DNA from 3 places in the Bradyrhizobium sp. WSM1417 genome. Region 1 is predicted to be linked to each of the others. Evidence: predicted binding sites of a transcription regulator. Region 1 holds the regulator's gene; each other region holds the start of a gene.

Region 1 (6,214 bases):
TCTCGGCCGCGTCGTGCTCGATATCGATTTCTCCAAGGCGATCGCCTGCTGGGCGGGACATGCCGGCTGCCAGCCCGAATCCATCGTCGCGCGCTATGTGCGCGACAGCGAAGCCTATCGGTTGCACGAGATGGGGAAGATCAGCGATGAGGATTATTTCGCCTCATTGCGAGCATCGCTCGGAATCGGCATTTCGGACGCGCAGTTCCTGGAAGGCTGGAACGCGATCTTCGCCGGCGAAATGCCTGACGTCGCCGAGCTGCTGCCGCGGGCAGCGAAGCAGATGCCGCTCTACGCTTTCTCCAATACCAACCGGCCGCACGTGGACCATTTCTCGCGGGAATATGCCGACCTCCTCGGCCATTTCCGCGAGCTGTATTTGTCGTCCAGCATTGGCCTGCGCAAACCGGATGCGGAGGCCTTCGACCACGTCGTTGGGGCGATCGGTGTACCCGCCCGGCGCATCGTGTTCTTCGACGATCTTGCCGAAAATATCGAGGGAGCGCGCGCGCGCGGCTTGACGGCGGTGCATGTGACCTCGCCACGTGACGTCGGGAACGCATTGAAGGCATTGGGCATCTGACGACGAGGCGTCGTCGCGAAACCCTTGGAGGCACGGCCCAACGGGAACAATTTTGAAAAAAATTGAGGAACCCAATCACTTTGTGCATTTTTATACAGAGTTCCCGGAACGGAATACCGCCTTCCGGACTCTTAGAGTCCGTTGGGACTTCTACGGACGGATGCATCATCGTGCTGGGCAAAACCTACCTCACCAAGCAGGCCTCTCTTCTTCTTGAATTCGCGAGGACAACTTCAGATTCGGACCTTTCCGCCAAGCTTGTGAGCAAGGCCGCCGACCTGAAATCCCAGGCCGATCCGCTGCCCGATAAGGATCAGGGACCCAAGGCGCCCGACGTAACTCCCGGGCAGCCAGGGAGCTGATCGATCCAGGCCCGGGGCGCTCGTCGTTCTCGCCCTTCCATGACCAGTCTCCTGCCGATCTGTCGGGCTCTTCGGATCATGCCACGACGCGCGTAATCCTGCCTTCCGGAACTATGTGAAGCGGCGGGATGACTGCGCGCGCTCAGCCGTTTTTGCCTCTGCGCCCGCGCTCGGCTAGAAGACGTGCGGAACATTCGCCCGAACGTGCCGAGCAGGAGTTTTCGCCGTGGCCTTGATGCCGGTTTCCGACGCGCTCGCCGCGGTGCTGGCGGGTGCAGAGCCGCTGCCGGAAGAAATGATTTCCCTCGACGAGGCCTACCATCGCGTGCTCGCGCGTGACGTCGCGGCTAGGCGCACGCAGCCGCCGCAGGCGATGTCGGCGATGGACGGCTACGCGGTGCGCGCGGCCGATGCCGCGACGATCGATTCGGAGCTCACCGTCATCGGCGAAGTCGCGGCGGGCCGACCGTTCGCGGGGACGGTCGGCGCCGGCGAGGCCGTGCGGATCTTCACCGGCGGCGTCGTTCCCGGTGGCGCGGACGCCGTCGTGATCCAGGAGGACACGGTCGCCGCCGGCAAGCGCATCACGATCAAGGAAGCCGCGATCGCCGGACGGCACATCCGTCCCGCCGGCGTCGATTTCCGCGAGGGCGACGTGCTCCTGCGCAAGGGAAGTCGTCTCACCGAGCGCGACCTCGCGCTCGCCGCCGGGATGAACCATCCGCACCTTGCCGTTTTCAGGCGTCCGAAGGTCGCCATTCTCGCCACCGGCGACGAGCTGGTGATGCCGGGCACCACCCCCGGCCACGGCCAGATCGTCTATTCCAACGGCTACGCCCTGCACGCGCTCGCCCGCAGCGAGGGCGCCGAGACCATCGACCTCGGGATTGCCGCCGACACGCTGGAAGCGACCACCGCCGGCATCCGCCGCGCCCGTGAGAGCGGCGCCGACATCCTGATCACGACCGGCGGCGCATCGGTCGGCGACCACGATCTGGTCCAGCAGGCACTGCGGGACGAAGGCATCGCAATGGCGTTCTGGAAGATCGCAATGCGGCCAGGCAAGCCGATGATGCACGGGCGGCTCGGCGCAATGGGTGTGATCGGCCTGCCGGGCAATCCCGTGTCGTCCTACGTCTGCGCTTTCCTGTTCATGGTGCCGCTGATTCGCGCCCTGTCGGGCCGTTCAGTGATTCACCATCGCCGTGAACGCGCCGTGCTCGGCCGCGAAATCGGCGCCAACGACCAGCGCGAGGACTATCTGCGCGCGCATCTGGACGAGCGTGACGACGGCACACGCATCGTTCTTCCCGTCGATCATCAGGACTCTTCGCTGCTTGCGAATCTCGCTGCAGCACAGGTACTTCTCGTGCGCGCACCGTTCGCGCCGAAGGCCGAGACCGGCGCGGCTTGCGAAGTGTTGCGACTCCCCGTCTGAGCGCCCGGCCAAGCGCGTTCCGCCAACTTTGCTCCGTTCACGGTAAATTAAGCAGTTGCGGAACATGTATCGAACATATAGTGTCCGTTCATGATTTGTTTCGAGCATGTAGCGGCTTATTGCCGAATTCAGCGTCTCGGAATCGGACGACATCAACCGGGGGACTTTGGTCGAGATGTTAACGCGCAAACAATACGAGCTTCTGCGGTTCATCAGTGAACGTCTGAAGGAAAGCGGCGTGCCGCCCTCCTTCGACGAGATGAAGGATGCGCTCGACCTGCGCTCGAAGTCGGGCATCCATCGCCTGATCACGGCGCTCGAGGAGCGTGGCTTCATCCGACGCCTGCCCAACCGCGCCCGTGCAATTGAAGTCATCAAGCTGCCGGAGCTCCAGGCAGCCGCTGGCAGCCGCCGCGGCTTCACGCCGAGCGTCATCGAGGGCAATCTCGGCAAGGTGCGTGCGAGCTCCAGCCTTTCCGCGGACGAGGGCGAACGTCCCGTCGCGGTGCCGGTGATGGGCCGCATCGCGGCCGGCACGCCGATCGAGGCGTTGCAGACCCGCAGCCATACGATCAGCGTACCGCCTGACATGCTCGGCTCCGGAGAACATTACGCGCTCGAAGTGCGCGGTGATTCCATGGTCGAGGCCGGCATCCTCGACGGCGACATGGCGCTGATCCAGCGCAACGAGAGCGCCGATACCGGCGACATCGTGGTGGCGCTGATCGACGACGAGGAAGCGACGCTGAAGCGCTTCCGCCGCCGCGGCGCCTCGATCGCGCTCGAGCCCGCCAACGCAGCCTATGAGGTCCGCATCCTGCCGCCCAACCGGGTGAAGATTCAGGGCAAGCTGATCGGGCTTTACCGGAAGTACTGATACCGGGAGTACTTGATACAGGAGTGCTTCATACGGGAAGTACTTCATGCCGGCTATCGCCGGTCAGAGATAGAGCGGATCATCGTCCGCTCCGGCTGGATAGTCTTTCTGGTTCTGCACAGACTATCCGGCCCTTCGTCCGGCGCTGGCTCCTCGCGACGCCCAGGAAACAGCACCGCTTCGCGGCTCGCGTATTCGCGGAAACAGCGGCCAGCGATTAAATTCGCACGGGCCGAATGCGATCGAGCGACCGTTGCAGTATTCGCGTACGCGCCTCCCAAATGCATCGTAGCGAGCTTTGTTCCTATTGAGTTCGGGAAAGATAATGTGATCGCGGCTCGCGGAAACCAGCCGCAGATTTGCCCACAACCAAGCAGAGCGTTCGTGCTTCAACTCTGATAGAGGCCTGCGCCTCGATTGAGAGACGCGGGTTGCTATCCCAGCATGAGGAGCACCCGATGTGTGACTACAGCCTGCATGCCGTCGCGTCGCGCCCCGCCGAAGTCGGCGAGACGATCGTCACGACAAGCTTCCGCGGCACCTCGACGCGCGGCTTCGCCTCCGCAGCCGATCCGTCTGTTGCCGTTTGCCTGCTGCCGGGAACGGAGCTCGCCTTCGCCGACGACGTCCGCTACGACAATCGCTGGATCTGGACGCGCACCATCAATTCCCGCGTGGGCAAGTTCGGCAAGATCGATCCGCACGTTCCCGACCGCCATCACGACGCGATCGAATTTCCCGACGGCAAATACGTGCTGGTGACGCAGCTCGTCGAAGGCCAGCGTGCGACCGTGCTGCAATTGCCTGTGACCCAGCCGGTCACCGAGCGCGAGCACAAGGCGCAGATCATCGCCGACAGGCAGCCGACCGTCACGCACCTGCCGATCGGCTGACAGAGCCGCCCTCCGGCTGCAAGGTCGGAGGTCAGGATTGAATCGCCATCGCCGGCCGCGGCCGGCGAGATGGCGTGGTTTGCGCCAGCGAAATCCGAGCGGATGCACTAACCCACTGCATCTCTCGGCACCGTCCGATCAATCGTCGGCCTGCAAGTCCGTCTCCGCCGGCGTTGCGTCCTTGATGCGGGCGCGGTTGCCTTCGGCGCAAGGCTGCCGTCGAAATCACCCTCGCCCGCGCCGGCCGGCAACCAGGGGCGGCTCGTGCCTCTCGCCCTCACCGCCTGAACCACAAACCCGTCACCACGCTGCGTCAGCGCCAGCGCACTCTGGCTGGCGAGCCGTTGCCGATCGACCACCATCGCCGCGCAATCGGGTGGCGCGGGGCGTGTCGTCACCACCAGCGCGGCCCGACTGCAATCGTCCGCGAGAGCGTCGACGCGCAGTGCCAGCGCGACCAGTCTCCCGTCGGCCAGTGGCGTCACGCAGCCGGATTCGTCACAGGACACGCCATCGGCCAGCGAGGCTCTGCCTGCATCGCGCGGATCGGCGTCGGCAGCGAGCCATTCCTTGAGCAGAAAGCTCTCCTTGTTCGTCCTGATCAGGTGCAGATATCCGTCCCTGCCCCGCACCGCGACGCTCGCGCCATCCCCGGCAATCAGGATGTCGGGCTGCCGCGCCGACAGTGCCCAGAGGATCGCTGCCAGCAGCACCAGGGCGCCGGACCAGCGCAGCGGCGTGCGCAACAAGCCCAGCACGACGATTCCCAGGCTCGCCGCGATCAGCGGCGCGATCCCGAACGCCGGGATGCGACCGACGGCGCCCGGCAATGCCGCGACCCAGCGCGAGACCGCGACCATCCAGTCGATACCGATCCCCATCAGCCACCAGAACACGCTGTCCAGCCCGAACGGCGCAGCAAGCAGCCCCAACAATCCCGCCGGCATCACCAGCGCCGAGACCACCGGCATCGCGCCAAGATTGGCAAGCACGCCGAACGGCGTGACACGGTGGAAATGGAAAGCGGCGTAGGGCGTGGTCGCAAGTCCCGCAATCAGCGAGGCCATGAACAGCATCGCGATCTCGCGGCCACCCCACATCGCAATGCGAGCGGTCGCCGAATGGTCCGGCGAGGCAAACAAATTGGGCATGCCGATCTGCACCAAGGCGACGAGCCCGAGCGTTGCCGCAAAAGACATCTGAAAACTCGGATGCACCAGCGCTTCCGGCGCGACCGCCAGCACGATCATTGCGGCGACAGCAAGCGTGCGGAAGGTAATGGCCCGGCGATCGACCATCACCGCGATCAGCACCACCGCCGTCATGAAGAACGACCTTTGCGTGGCGACCTCCGCGCCCGACAGCAGCAGGTAGAACGCAGCAGCGACCAGCGCCGCGGCCGCCGACCATTTCTTGATGGCGAACCCTGCCGCAAGTCCCGGGATCAGAGCGAGCAGCGCGCGCACCGCGAAGAACACGACACCGGCCACGACGGCCATGTGATAACCGGAGATCGAGAGCACGTGGCCGAGGCCGGAGATGAACATCGCATCGTTGACGGGCGTGGTGATCGCATCGCGCCGCCCGGTGAGCAGCGCGGTCGCGATCGCCCGATTGTCGCCGTCGAGCGTCGCGCGGATGCGGGCATCGATCGCATCGCGCAGTCCTTGCATGAAGGCCGCGTAACGCAGCCGCAAGCCGGCGGTCTCAGGCGGCGGCGCCACCGTGATGGCGCCCATCGCGAAGCCGGAGGCGCCGATGCCCTGGAAGAACATGTCACGTGAAAAGTCGTAGCTGCCGGGCCGCACCGGCGCGAGCGGCGGCATCAGCCGCGCCTTCAACTGGACGAAGCTACCGACCTCCGGCGCGGTGCCCTTGCGGACCGACAGGCGCACGCGCTCGAGCCTGACGTCGCTGCGTTGCGCCTCCATCGCGGTGACGCGCAGCACGAAACGGTCGGTGCGCTCGCGGATGTCGCGGGCCTCGACGAAACCCGACAACGACACCGAATAGAGCGCCGCGCCAGCACCGGGTGGGCGATGCGCGCCGTCTTCCAGGTCG
Region 2 (6,214 bases), 3.8 Mb from region 1:
GCGATCTTCGGGCGCTCCAGCACGCCGAGCGCCTCGACGAGCTGATAGGCGATGCCGCGGGCGATGCCGGTGACGTCCTCGGCCTTGCTGAGCTCGAACAGCGGCCCGAGCAGCTTTTCGATGTGCGTCTTGAGCCAGAGCTCGAGCCGGGCCTGCACCTTGTCGCGGGGGGCGCCCGTGAGGCGTTCGTCGGAGATGATGCGGATGCGCGGATGCAGCGCGTCCTCTGCGGCAGACAGCCGCGCCACGGCGTCGCCGGTCCAGCGGATGATGCCTTCCGAGGTCAGCACGAACTGCTCGTCCGGCGCATTGCCCAGTTTTTCGGCGCGCGCGTTGATCTCGCCGGCGAGCACGGCCTGCGCTGCAGCCTGCAACGCTTTCGCATCGGAGCCGGCTTCCGCCGCATCCGGTGCAAAGGTGAAGCCATCGAGGCGGCCGATGACATGGCCTTCGACGATGACTTCGCCGGTCTTGCCGATTTCCGTATTCAAGCTCGTGTTCTCCCGCAGGCGGCGCATCAATACACTGGTCCGGCGATCAACGAAACGCTCAGTCAAGCGTTCATGGAGCGCATCCGATAATTTATTTTCGACCTCGCGGGCGATCCCCTGCCAGCGTTCGGGGTCTTTCAGCCAGTCGGGGCGGTTGGCGACGAAGGTCCAGGTGCGAATCTGCGCGATCCGGGCCGACAGCGTGTCGATATCGCCGTCGACGCGGTCGGCCTGGTCGATCTGGGTCCTGAACCAGGCGTCGGGGATGCAGCCCTTCCGCATCAGGAAGCCGTAGAGCGTGGTGACGAGCTCCGCATGGGCGGCCGGCGACAGCTTTCGATAATCCGGGACCTGGCAGGCCTCCCACAGCCGTTCCACCGCATCCTTGCCATGTGCGACATCGCGCACCTCGGCGTCGCGGGCGGCGTGGTCGAGCACGCGCATGTCTTCGGCGATGGGCGCGCGGGTCAGCGCGTCGTGGCCGGGGGCCAGGTTCAGCGACACCTGGAGCGCGCCGAGGGAAGCAAAATCCAGCTTCGAATTGCGCCATTGCAAAACCTTCACGGGATCGAAGGTGTGGTTCTGCAGCGTGTTGACGAGCTCGGGCTCGAACGGCGCGCAGCGGCCGGTGGTGCCGAAGGTGCCGTTGCGGGTGGCGCGGCCGGCGCGGCCGGCGATCTGGCCGAATTCGGACGGCGTCAGGCGGCGGAACTGGTAGCCGTCGAACTTGCGGTCGGAGGCAAAGGCGACGTGGTCGACGTCGAGATTGAGGCCCATGCCGACGGCATCGGTGGCGACGAGGTAATCGACCTCGCCGTTCTGGAACATCGCGACCTGCGCGTTGCGGGTGCGCGGCGACAGCGAGCCCAGCACCACGGCGGCACCGCCGTGCTGGCGGCGGATCAGCTCGGCGATGGCGTAGACCTCGTCGGCCGAGAAGGCGACGATGGCGGTGCGGCGCGGCTGCCGCGTGATCTTGCGGTCGCCGGCGAATTCCAGCTGCGACAAACGCGGCCGCGTGATCATGGAGACGCCGGGCAGCAGCCGCTCGATGATCGGACGCATGGTGGCAGCACCGAGCAGCAGCGTCTCGTCGCGGCCGCGGCGGTTGAGGATGCGATCGGTGAAGACGTGGCCGCGTTCCAGATCGGACGCGATCTGCACCTCGTCGACGGCGAGGAACGAGACGTCGAGATCGCGCGGCATCGCCTCGACGGTCGAGACCCAATAGCGCGGCGCTTTCGGCTTGATCTTCTCCTCGCCGGTCACGAGCGCGACGGCATCGGGCCCGACCCGCGCGGCGATCTTGTTGTAGACCTCGCGCGCCAGCAGGCGCAGCGGCAGCCCGATCATGCCGGAGGGATGCGCGAGCATCCGCTCGATGGCGAGATGGGTCTTGCCGGTGTTGGTGGGACCAAGCACCGCAGTGACGCCGGCGCCGGGAAGCCGCTCGGAAGCGAAGGGGGAGGAGGAAAAAGGCATCTGGGGGATTAGGTAATGGCGATTGGGGCGAATGTCAGTGCTGTTTTGGGGCGGTGGCGCGAAGGGCCTGGAAGTCACCTCGCCCCGCTTGCGGGGAGAGGTCGGCGCGAAGCGCCGGGTGAGGGGGACTCTCCGCGAGTCCGTCTGTCACCGCTTCCGTGGCAGCAGCCCCTCACCCCAACCCTCTCCCCGTAAGAACGGGGCGAGGGGGACGAGAGAGCTTCCCAAATCCCGCGCAACTGTCTCACTTTGCGACGCTTTTCCCGTTGGCTTTAAGCTTCGGAACGAGTTGAGAACGAATCGCGGCCGAATCGGTGACTCCCCCTTGAGTCCTGTTCCGTTCACGCAAGATGTCGCGGGAGGCTTATTGGGTTTGCACTAGATGGAGTTTTGCCCCGCCGCACAAGCGACGTTTCGGTGGCGGAATCGTTAAAGCTGGGGACGGCGCGGAGTCGAATCAGAATCGGGGAGGAGTCAAACGGATTCCAGGTTCTCGCCCCCCTCCAAACAAAAAGCGCGAAAACAACCCCATGCACAGTAGGCATGTCGTTGAAATCATTCACGTTTATTTTTGCTAAAAAGGGTAGGTCGGCGCGGGACGCCCGGCCTACTGCGTCTTCGCGACCTTGGGCGGCTGGGCGCTGGTGATGAAGCTCGTCGCCTCCAGCATGGCCGGCCCGAGCGGGGTCGGCACTTTCAGCCAGAACGGGACCAGGATGCGCGTGCCGGCGATCGGCGCGAACGCGACCTCGATGTTGCGCTGGGCGGCGAGATATTTGATCACGGGACGGTCGGGGATGTAGCCGGCGATGGGCACGAAATAGAGCGAGCAGACCACGACCTGGCCGTGATAGCCCTTCTCCGCCTTGACGTTCTCCATGCGCTTGAAATCGAGCTTGAGCTCGTAGCGCATGCGGCCGTCGAACACGGCGGCGCTGCCGTGGCAGGCGTCCGCCGACAGCACGTCGCCGGTGCCGGATACGCGCACCAGCGAGGCCGTCATCGGGTCCCAGACGCCGCGGCGATGCGCGTCGGTGACGACGATGCGGTCGGGATCGACCGGCGGCTCCGGCAGAATCGCAAAATCCTTCACATTGCCCTTGTCGAGCGTGATGCGGATCTCTTCGGTCTTCTTCGAAGTGGTGGTGGAGGCCTGGTAGCCGGTCGCGACCAGCGCGCCGTTGACCACACGCCCTTGCGAGGCGCCGGTGCCGGACCCGCCCGCGAAGGATTTCAGCAGCCCCGAGGTGCCGCCGGAGGCCGCGGCCGCGAACACGTCGTCCTGGATGTCGATGTTCCAGGCGCCCTTGCCGACCGGAATGCCCGCCAGCGTCGCCTCGTATTGCGCCTCGAGCTTGCCTTGCGCCGCCGCGGGCTCCGCCGCCCACGCCAAAACCAGCCCGAACAGGGCCGCCATGACCCAGCCGCCGGCAGAGCGCGGATGACTTGCGCGTGGATTCCTTGCGCGCCGCTCCGCTGAGCGCAAGTCGGGCGCAAGATGAGGCGTTGTGAGCACGAAACAATCCAATCGGGGCGCGAACGGTTGTTACTTAAGTCAAAAACCGCGCCAAGCAATGCGTCCGGGCCACTCCGCGTCCGGAACTCCACCGGACTCTTCGGGCGTGAATACGCCCTTTATGTGATGGTAAGGCGCGATAATCATTGCCGTTTTGGTGATCGGGGCGGGTCAGAAGCGCGCACCTCACCCCGCCACCTCTTCCCCCTCGCCCCGCTTGCGGGGAGAGGGTCGGGGTGAGGGGGGCTCTCCCCGGAGGAGGTGAGAATTGAGTATACTCAAACCCGCAGCGCCTTCGCGGAGGCTCCCCCTCACCCGGAATCCGCGCTGATCGCGCGCATTCCGGCCTCTCCCCGAAGGCGGGGAGAGGCGAAAGCAGCAGCCAAAACCTTGACGTCCCGCCGCTTCCCCCCTATACGTCCGCCCGCTCCCTGCAAGGACAGAGAATTTGCCCGTGGCGCCCCGAATGGCGGCCGCACATCGTTGGGAAAGATTGAGGATTTTGCCATGTCTCGCCGCTGCGAATTGACGGCCAAGGGCCCCCAGGTCGGCCACACGGTCAGCCACTCCAACATCAAGACCAAGCGCCGCTTCCTGCCGAACCTGGTCAACGTGACCTTCATCAGCGAAGCGCTGGGCCGCAACGTGCGCCTGCGCGTCTCCACCAACGCGATCAAGAGCGTCGACCACAATGGCGGCCTCGATCCCTTCCTGCTCAAGGCCAAGGCCGCCGTGCTGTCGCCCCGCGCCCTCGAGCTGAAGCGCGCCATCCAGAAGAAGGTCGGCCCGACCCCCGCGCCGGCGAAGAAGGCGAGCTAAGAATTTTCGAATTGGGCGAGGGCTTGCGTCGCGAGGCGTAGGGTTAGCCGGAAGAGTTTTGCATTGCGGCCGGATCGGAAGATCCGGCCGTTTTTTGTGCGGTGCGCCTTATCAGCCGAAAGATTGAGTGGCTAATCGGCATTATTTGATGGATTCCGTCCCGCGATAAGATAATCAAGAATCATACTCTGGGTTGTGTCGCTGATTCCATTAATTGCATTGCGGGGGAAACGTGATCGATTTCTTGCTCAATCATGCAAAGGAGATTGGAGCGTTCATCGGCGGCCTCGTGGCCGGGGGTGCTGGCGGATCGTGGCTAACTTTGCGCATGTCGCGCAAGAACCAACTCTCAGGAGCTGGATCAATAGTTGACCAGAGTGGGGCACGCGCAGGAGGCAATCTTGCCGGGCGTGACAACACCACGATCAATAACCGACGATGAGTCGCCCAAATGCCGATTGAGCATGGCGGAACAGTTGCTGTTTCGGTTGACCAATCCAATGCCACGGCGGAAGGCCATATTGCCGGACGCGACATCTATAACATCACTAACAACTTGAGTGAGAGATCGGCCCCACGGGCTGCCGGAATCGTTGAGCAACTATTACAGAGACTGGATGAGGAACTAAAGAACGATCAAAGGGCACAAAACACAATCGAGAAGCTGCAGAGATATCACCGGAATAAAGCTCTCGATGGAGTCGTAGGCCTTGAAGCTAAGCTGAAATATGCCGGCCGCGAGGCTAACTACTACGATGCCATCGAAATGAAGGAGATGTTCGTCAAACTTCTTCATCAGTGGTCCCTCTACGCATCTGCCCAGCAGATCTTTGTCTATCTTCTTGCGCGAGCAGAGCGGCACTTCAACGATATTATCTTGCCTCAAATTCCAGTCTTGGGAGTTGCGCAGGTAAACTCGCTCGTGAACGAACTAATTGTCGAACCGACCGTCAGCGAATGCGGAGCCAGCGTCTTTGAAATAGATCACAACACGGCCCTTGGCATGGTCTACTGGCTGGCCGAGCAGTGCTTCGTGCGGTGGCACAAATGAGCCAGCTTGTGTTTCAACCCTCGCTCGATCCATTTCACGCCGTATTCCGGCTTATACGCTTGTTACCGCTTTTGAAAGTCGCAGGGCCTCTTCCCATCGACCACGTTCGAATTCTGGATTTCTACCTGCTATTCCCATTTCGAATTCGCTTGATTCGACTTGCGCAAAGCCACCAACACTTCAAAAAACTCTCTGAAGAGTACGCGCACCTTACGCCGTACGGCGAGCAACCCGATCCACCCCTCCTGTTCGAACGCATGCACCCTCTGCAATTGGCCGCAATCGAAACCCTAGCCGCCAACAACTACATCGATAAGGACGCCTTTCTGGATGACATTTTCAAAACCTCCGCCGCAAAGGTGCCCGAGGCAATTTCCGCTCGTGCCGAAGAACTAAACGCCGCTCAAGCCAATCTATTGGAGTTCATTCGTACGCTGGCCGAACACTACACGTTGTCCGATGGACTAAATGGCCTGAAAGCGCGAACCGGGCTTATGGAGTATCGCTATGATACGGTATGAGCCAACATTAATCGTAACACGAATGGTCGTCTACCGTTCAGAAGCAATCGTTTACGACGCAGCGTTCCATGCGGGCGTAAATATCGTGCGCGGAGAGAACTCCTCAGGCAAATCTACGGTACTTAACTTCATATTCTACGGGCTTGGTGGCGACCTTACCGACTGGAGCACAGTCGCTCGACTCTGTTCGAGAGTCGTCCTTGAAGTCAGTTTGAATGGAAAAAAAGCCACGCTAAGCCGCGACGTCTCCGAAGCCTCCACTATGCAGCCAATGGAAATATTTGGCGGCTCTTATCTCGATTCGATAAAGGCGCCCAGATCGCAGTGGATCAGA
Region 3 (6,214 bases), 4.2 Mb from region 1:
CAGGGTTGACGAGGTGTTAACGGCGCAGAGCGAGGCGGTTCAAAGCGAAGCGGCCTGGAGATGGCGGTGGCCGCCGTGGGCGCCGACGATCAGCGCCGCCGCCTCGCGCTGGGAGAAGGTCTTCGAGCGCACATAGACGCGGTAATCCGCCGGCCCCTCGCTGGAGAGATAGATCACCTGACCGCCGTCGACGGGCTGCGCGGCAATCGAGATCAGGCGAGTCGAGGGATTGGCCTGGCAGGACTCCGATTCCGACCCGAGGCCGTCGTCGACGACCGCGAAGTCGGCCGCGTCCGCATCCTCGGTGATCTGAACCCGCACCGTGGCGCGCGCGGGATCATCGGTGAAGGCGACATGCACGCCGGCGGTCCAGAACAGCGACGTCAGCTCGACCGAGGTGTCGCCGAGGGCGATGCAGGGATGCGAGACCGATCCGATCTCACTGCGGGCAAACACCGCGGCCGCCAACAGGGGAACAACCGAGGCCAGGATCTTGAAACGCAACATGACACGCTACTCGCCAGGCCCTGTACGGGAACTGATGGGCCTTATGGTTTGCAGAGCGTAAAGGAAACTCGTTACCGCCGGGTTGATGCGCGGAATGATCACGCCAACTGGCGCACATCCTCCGCGAGTGCGCGGTAGGACAGCGCCTCGGCGAGATGCAGCCGGCCGATCCTGTCGGCGCCGTCGAGATCGGCCAGCGTGCGCGCCACCCGGAGCACGCGGTGATAGCCGCGCGCCGACAGCCGCATGGTCTCGGCGGCGTCGCGCAGCAGCTTCTGGCCTTGCGCATCCGGCTTGGCGATCTCCTCCAGCACCGAGGCCGGGGCTTCGGCGTTGGTGCGAACCTTCGGCAGGCCGGCATCCGCGTAGCGCGCGAGCTGGATGTCGCGGGCGGCGGCCACGCGCGCGGCGACTTCGGCCGAGCCCTCTGCCGGCGGCGGCAGGATCAGGTCGGCGGCGGTCACCGCGGGGACCTCGATGCGCAAATCGATGCGGTCCATCAGCGGCCCCGAGATGCGGGCCTGGTAGTCGCCGGTGCAGCGATCGATGCGGCCGCGCTTGCAGGCATAGCCGGCCTCGAACGCATTGCCGCAGCGGCAGGGATTCATCGCCGCGACCAGCATGAAGCGCGCGGGATAGGTGACGCGGTGATTGGCGCGCGGCACCGAGACCTCGCCGTTCTCCAGCGGCTGGCGCAGCGAATCCAGCACGCGCGGATCGAATTCGGGGAGCTCGTCGAGGAACAGCACGCCCTGATGCGCGAGCGAGATCTCGCCGGGCCGTGCGCGCATGCCGCCGCCGGTGAGCGCGGCCATGCTGGCGGAATGATGCGGCGATCGGAACGGCCGCCGCGCCGTCAGCGCGCCGCCCTCGATCTCGCCGGCAACAGAGGCGATCATCGAGACCTCGAGCAACTCGCCCGGTGACAGCGGTGGCAGGATCGAGGGCAGGCGTGCCGCCAGCATCGATTTGCCGGCGCCGGGCGCGCCGATCATGAGCAGGTGATGGCCGCCGGCGGCCGCGATCTCCAGCGCCCGCTTGGCGCTCTCCTGGCCCTTGATGTCGCGCAGGTCGAGCGGCGAGCTTGCTGCTTCATGCACCTTCGGCACGGGCCGCGACAGCACCTGCGTTCCCTTGAAATGGTTGGCGATCTGGATCAGCGAACTCGCGGCGATGATCTGGATGTCCGGACTTGCCCACGCCGCTTCCGAGCCGCAAGCTGCCGGACAGATCAGCCCCTCTTCGCGCACATTGGCGCCGATCGCGGCGGGAAGAACACCGGCGACCGGTGCGATCGATCCGTCGAGGCCAAGCTCGCCCAGAACAGTGAAGCCGGTCAGCGCATCCGGCGGGATCGCGCCGATCGCCCCCATCAGCCCAAGCGCGATCGGCAGGTCATAATGGCTGCCCTCCTTGGGCAGATCGGCGGGCGCGAGATTGACGGTGATCCGCCGCGCCGGCAGCGCCAGCCCCGAGGCGATCAGCGCCGAGCGGACCCGCTCGCGCGCCTCCGACACCGCCTTGTCCGGGAGACCGACGATCGCGAAGGCCGGCAGACCCGGCGCGACCTGCACCTGCACGTCGACCGCACGGGCCTCGATCCCCTCAAAGGCGACGGTAGAAACCCGCTGAACCATGCCCGAACCAGCCTGCCCTTTTGCACAATTAGGGGTAGCAGAGCGGGCCGGCTCTTGCAAGAACAATACAGGAACATACTCAGGGGCCGGGAGGCCTTAACTGATCCTAAACACGACGAAGACACTACGCCTCGAATGCAAGCTGCTCTGCTCAGCACATCCCAACGAATGTCCGCTACTCCTAGGGTGCGGGATGGGCCGTGGTCTAACGGGTGAACAATTCAAATGCTTGCAAATCGCCGGAGAAGCGAACGACGGATGTGCACGCGGCTCGCCAAGATTCACTTTGGCGCGGGCTCGCTGCCGCGGGATTGCACGATCACGGATATTTCGGATGGCGGCGTGAAAGTGGTGGCGGAGTTCCTGGAAGTGCCGCCGCAATTCACCATCATCTTCGCGCCCGACTATTCCCGGCAGTGCCGCCTGCGCTGGCGCATCGGCTGCGAGTTCGGCGCTGAATTCACCGACTGAGCTGCGCAAGCGCCCCGCCTTAACGGGACTTTAGCGTTAATCGGTAAGCATCTCTGATCAGTCGCCGAGTGATCAGAGTATGTCCAAGCGTTTGTCCGTCGCCTCTCCTCCGGCGAGATATCTGTTTTCCGCGCTTCTGATCCTGGCTCTTGGCGGCTGTCAGACCACTGGCATCGAGGACATCACCGGTGCGCTCGGCGGAAAGTCGGAAACGGCTGGCAGGGCCGACACCAAGCCGGACGTGAGGCCGGACATGAGGCCGGACATGGACGCGCTGCGCGAGCGCTATCGCGCCAGGCCTGGCGATCCCAACATCGCGCTCGAATACGGCAAGGCGTTGCGCCAGACCGGCCAGCGCGCGCAGGCGCTCGCGGTGCTGGAGCAGGCCGTGCTCGCCCATTCCAGCAACAAGGCGCTGCTCGCAGGCTACGGCCGTGCGCTCGCCGACAGCGGAAGTTTCCAGCAGGCGTTCGACGTCCTCGGTCGCGCGCATTCGCCCGAGGATCCCGACTGGCATATCCTGTCGGCGCAGGGCGCCGCGCTCGATCAACTCGGCCGAAACGAGGAAGCGCAGCAATATTACGCCGCCGCGCTCAAGATCGTGCCGGACGAGCCGTCGGTCCTGTCCAATCTCGGACTGTCCTACATGCTGCAGAACAATCTGCCGCGGGCAGAGGAAACGATGCGCCGGGCGCACGCGCGCAATCCCGCCGATCTCCGCGTGCGCGCCAATCTCGCGCTCGTGCTGGGACTGGAAGGAAAGCAGGCCGAGGCCGAGACCATCGTGAAGGCCGACCTGCCGCCGGATCAGGCGGCGGCAAAGGTCACGGCGCTGCGGCAATTGCTGGTGAAAAAGCAGCAGCGGGCGGAGAAGTAACCGCGCGCGTCAGGATGCCTTGGTTACGAGGCCTTGCGATGCGGGGCTGATCCGCGCCCCGACCTGCCCTTCAGCTTCTTCAGCAGCGGTCCGAGCAGCGAGCGCTTCGGCTTCTTCACCTCGCCGCGCCCGGCGAGGCGGTTCGCCATGTTCTGGAACAGCTCGGTGGTGCGGTGGCTCTTGGAGACCTCCGCGATCATCTGGCCGTTGTTGGCCGCAGTCGAGAACAGCTTCGAATCGAACGGGATCACCGCGATCGGCTGGCTCTCCATGGTCTTGGCAAAGGCCTTGACCTCGATCTCCGCACGCTTGGGCATGCCGACCTGGTTGATGCAGTAGAGCGGTGGCCGGTCGTTCGGCCGCGCCGCCTTCAATACGTTCAGCATGTTCTTGGTGTTGCGCAGGTTCGCAAGATCGGGCTCGGCCACGATCACGATGTCGTCCGCGTTGACCAGCGCGCGTCGCGTCCAGCCCGACCATTGGTGGGGAACGTCGAGCACGATGCAGGGCGTGGTCATGCGCAGCGTGTCGAACACTGCGTCGAAGGCCTCCGCGCCGAAATCGTAGACGCGGTCAAGGCTGGCAGGCGCGGCAAGGAGGCTGAGACGCTCGGTGCATTTGGAGAGCAGACGCTCCATCAGGGCCGTGTCCGGCCGATCCTGCGACAGCACCGCATTGGCGATGCCCTGCACCGGGTCCTGATTGTAGTCGAGACCCGCGGTGCCGAAGGCGAGGTCGAGATCGATCACGACGGAATCGAGCGCGAGGTCGCGGGCGATGGTCCAGGCCACATTGTGCGCGACGGTGGACGCGCCGACACCGCCCTTGGCGCCGACCACCGCGATGACGCGGCCAGTGATGATGGTTTCGGACGCCGAGAACAGGCTGCAGATCGAGCGGACGACGTCGAGCGTTTCGACCGGTCCCACCACATAGTCGTTGACGCCGCGGCGGACCAGCTCGCGATAGGGCGCGGTGTCGTTGGGGTTGCCGATCACGACCACACGGGTGCCGGGATCGCAGACGCCGGCGAGGTCGTCGAGGCCCTCGAGGATGTCGCGCGTGCCGTCGGATTCGATCACGATGACGTTCGGCGTCGGCATCGTTTCATAGACTTCGATTGCCGCAGCTAAGCCACCGTCCTTGGCGGTAAGATGCGCCTTGGCGAGGCGGCGATCCTGCCCGGCCGCGGTCACCGCGGCGAGCGTCTGCTCGGTCTCGCAAAAGGCCTGCACGGAGATGCGAGGAACCGGCGCAATATGTTCCTCGGGGTGCTGCGGATCGTCCGCTTCTTCGTCCTGGACGCGTGTCATCTGCCTGTGTCGCTGAGTTTGGCCTTGTCGGCGTCTGGATTCGTGGTCGCGACCGGCGTGCCCTTGCGATAGCGCTCGAAGGCCACGTCACGCCGTGCGTTATAGGCCGGCGTCTCGGATCGCGGCTGCTCGAGGTCGGCGGGATTGTCGATCATGGCCGCGAGGTTGCGCTGGCTGGCGCAGCCCAGATTGAAATAGGGCCGGTTCTCGTTGTAGCCGGGGTCGAGGATGGAGGGGCCGAGATCTTCCGGCCACAGCCCGCAGGGGCCCGCGACCGCGGCGATCCGGGAATAGCTCAGACGGATGGTGGGCAGCAGCCCGGGATCCTCGGGCCGATAGGGATGCTGGACGATGGCACGCGCGGGTACGCCGCCGGAGGCGAGCACGGAACGGATCTCGTGATAGGTCGCTGCCGCCGCGCGCGAATTCGCGGCGTTGACAGGGACGTCAACAACGATCGAGCCGGTGCCTTCGCGCACCCAGTCCCGGGCGATGCCGGCGACGTCCGCGTGCTGCGCGGCCGAGAGGCCGCCGCGAGCCTTGCCGACGAAGATGACGATCGACTTCTTGGCTTCCTCGACCGCGATCGGGTGACGCTGGCGATAGTCGGTCGGCACCGTCTGGGTGACGACCTCGCCGGTGGTGTTGCAGGCGCCCAGCATGACGGAGAGCCCCGTCAGTGCCAGCGCGACGCCCAACTTGCGACGTCGATCGGCCATGGTCTTCGTCATCGCTTCATCCCCTCGTGCCCCGTCTCTTGCCCGTCTCTTGCCCCATTCCCCAAGCCGTCCGTTCGTCATCAGTCGATGATGAAGCCGAAATCACCGGGCGCACCCGCGATCGGATCGACGCGGCGCGCGATGCCATAGAGGCGGTTCATGCGGCCGAGCAGCGCGGTCTGGGCGTCAGAGGCCGGCGCGAAGCCGTCGTCGGGCCGGGACAGCTCCTTCTGGGCCACCGCGCGCACCACATAGGGCGTCACGATCACCATCAGCTCGGTCTCGTTGTTGACGAAGTCCTGGCTGCGAAACAGTGCGCCGATGATCGGCACCTGGTCGACGCCGGGAAGGCCGTTGATCGCCTGTTTGGTCTGCTGCTGGATCAGGCCGGCCATCGCCATCGAGCCGCCCGAGGGAATTTCCAGCGTCGTTTCGGCGCGGCGGGTCTGGATCGAGGGGATGGTGATCGAGTTGGTCGAGTTCGAGGACAGCGCCTGGGTGACTGTGATGGCGCTCTGGTTCGACAGCTCGGATACCTCGGTCATCACGCGCAGGCTGATCCGGCCCTCGCTCAATACGACCGGGGTAAAGTTCAGGGAGATGCCGAACTTCTTGTAGGTGATCTGGGTGGTGCAAACGTGGGTGACGGGATCGCAGGCATAGCCCGACGGAATGGGGAATTCGCCGCCG

What was found. The regulator LexA, encoded in region 1, represses DNA repair genes until DNA is damaged. The targets are predictions, from matches to a motif close to TGTTCNNNNTGTGTTCNG.
Region 2: the regulator LexA is predicted to act here: its motif matches at 2,254-2,271, upstream of BRA1417_RS0106775 (helicase-related protein).
Region 3: the regulator LexA is predicted to act here: its motif matches at 2,203-2,220, upstream of BRA1417_RS0104555 (YifB family Mg chelatase-like AAA ATPase).

Annotation. Positions count from the first base shown of each region.
Region 1 is NZ_KI911783.1:5,153,394-5,159,607, forward strand. It holds gene BRA1417_RS0125075 (HAD family phosphatase) at 1-583, shown strand, start outside; gene BRA1417_RS0125080 (hypothetical protein) at 754-945, shown strand; gene glp (gephyrin-like molybdotransferase Glp) at 1,172-2,383, shown strand; gene lexA (transcriptional repressor LexA) at 2,559-3,260, shown strand; gene BRA1417_RS0125095 (hypothetical protein) at 3,719-4,153, shown strand; partial or broken gene BRA1417_RS40815 (ComEC/Rec2 family competence protein) at 4,292-6,214, opposite strand, start outside.
Region 2 is NZ_KI911783.1:1,396,321-1,402,534, reverse strand. It holds gene BRA1417_RS0106775 (helicase-related protein) at 1-1,973, opposite strand, end outside; gene BRA1417_RS0106770 (DUF3108 domain-containing protein) at 2,581-3,390, opposite strand; gene rpmB (50S ribosomal protein L28) at 3,997-4,308, shown strand; gene BRA1417_RS0106760 (ABC-three component system protein) at 4,760-5,359, shown strand; gene BRA1417_RS0106755 (ABC-three component system middle component 5) at 5,356-5,880, shown strand; gene BRA1417_RS39555 (ATP-binding protein) at 5,903-6,214, shown strand, end outside.
Region 3 is NZ_KI911783.1:936,500-942,713, reverse strand. It holds gene BRA1417_RS0104560 (hypothetical protein) at 40-507, opposite strand; gene BRA1417_RS0104555 (YifB family Mg chelatase-like AAA ATPase) at 606-2,144, opposite strand; gene BRA1417_RS0104550 (PilZ domain-containing protein) at 2,370-2,615, shown strand; gene BRA1417_RS0104545 (tetratricopeptide repeat protein) at 2,695-3,492, shown strand; gene BRA1417_RS0104540 (AAA family ATPase) at 3,516-4,805, opposite strand; gene BRA1417_RS0104535 (CpaD family pilus assembly protein) at 4,802-5,536, opposite strand; gene BRA1417_RS0104530 (type II and III secretion system protein family protein) at 5,605-6,214, opposite strand, start outside.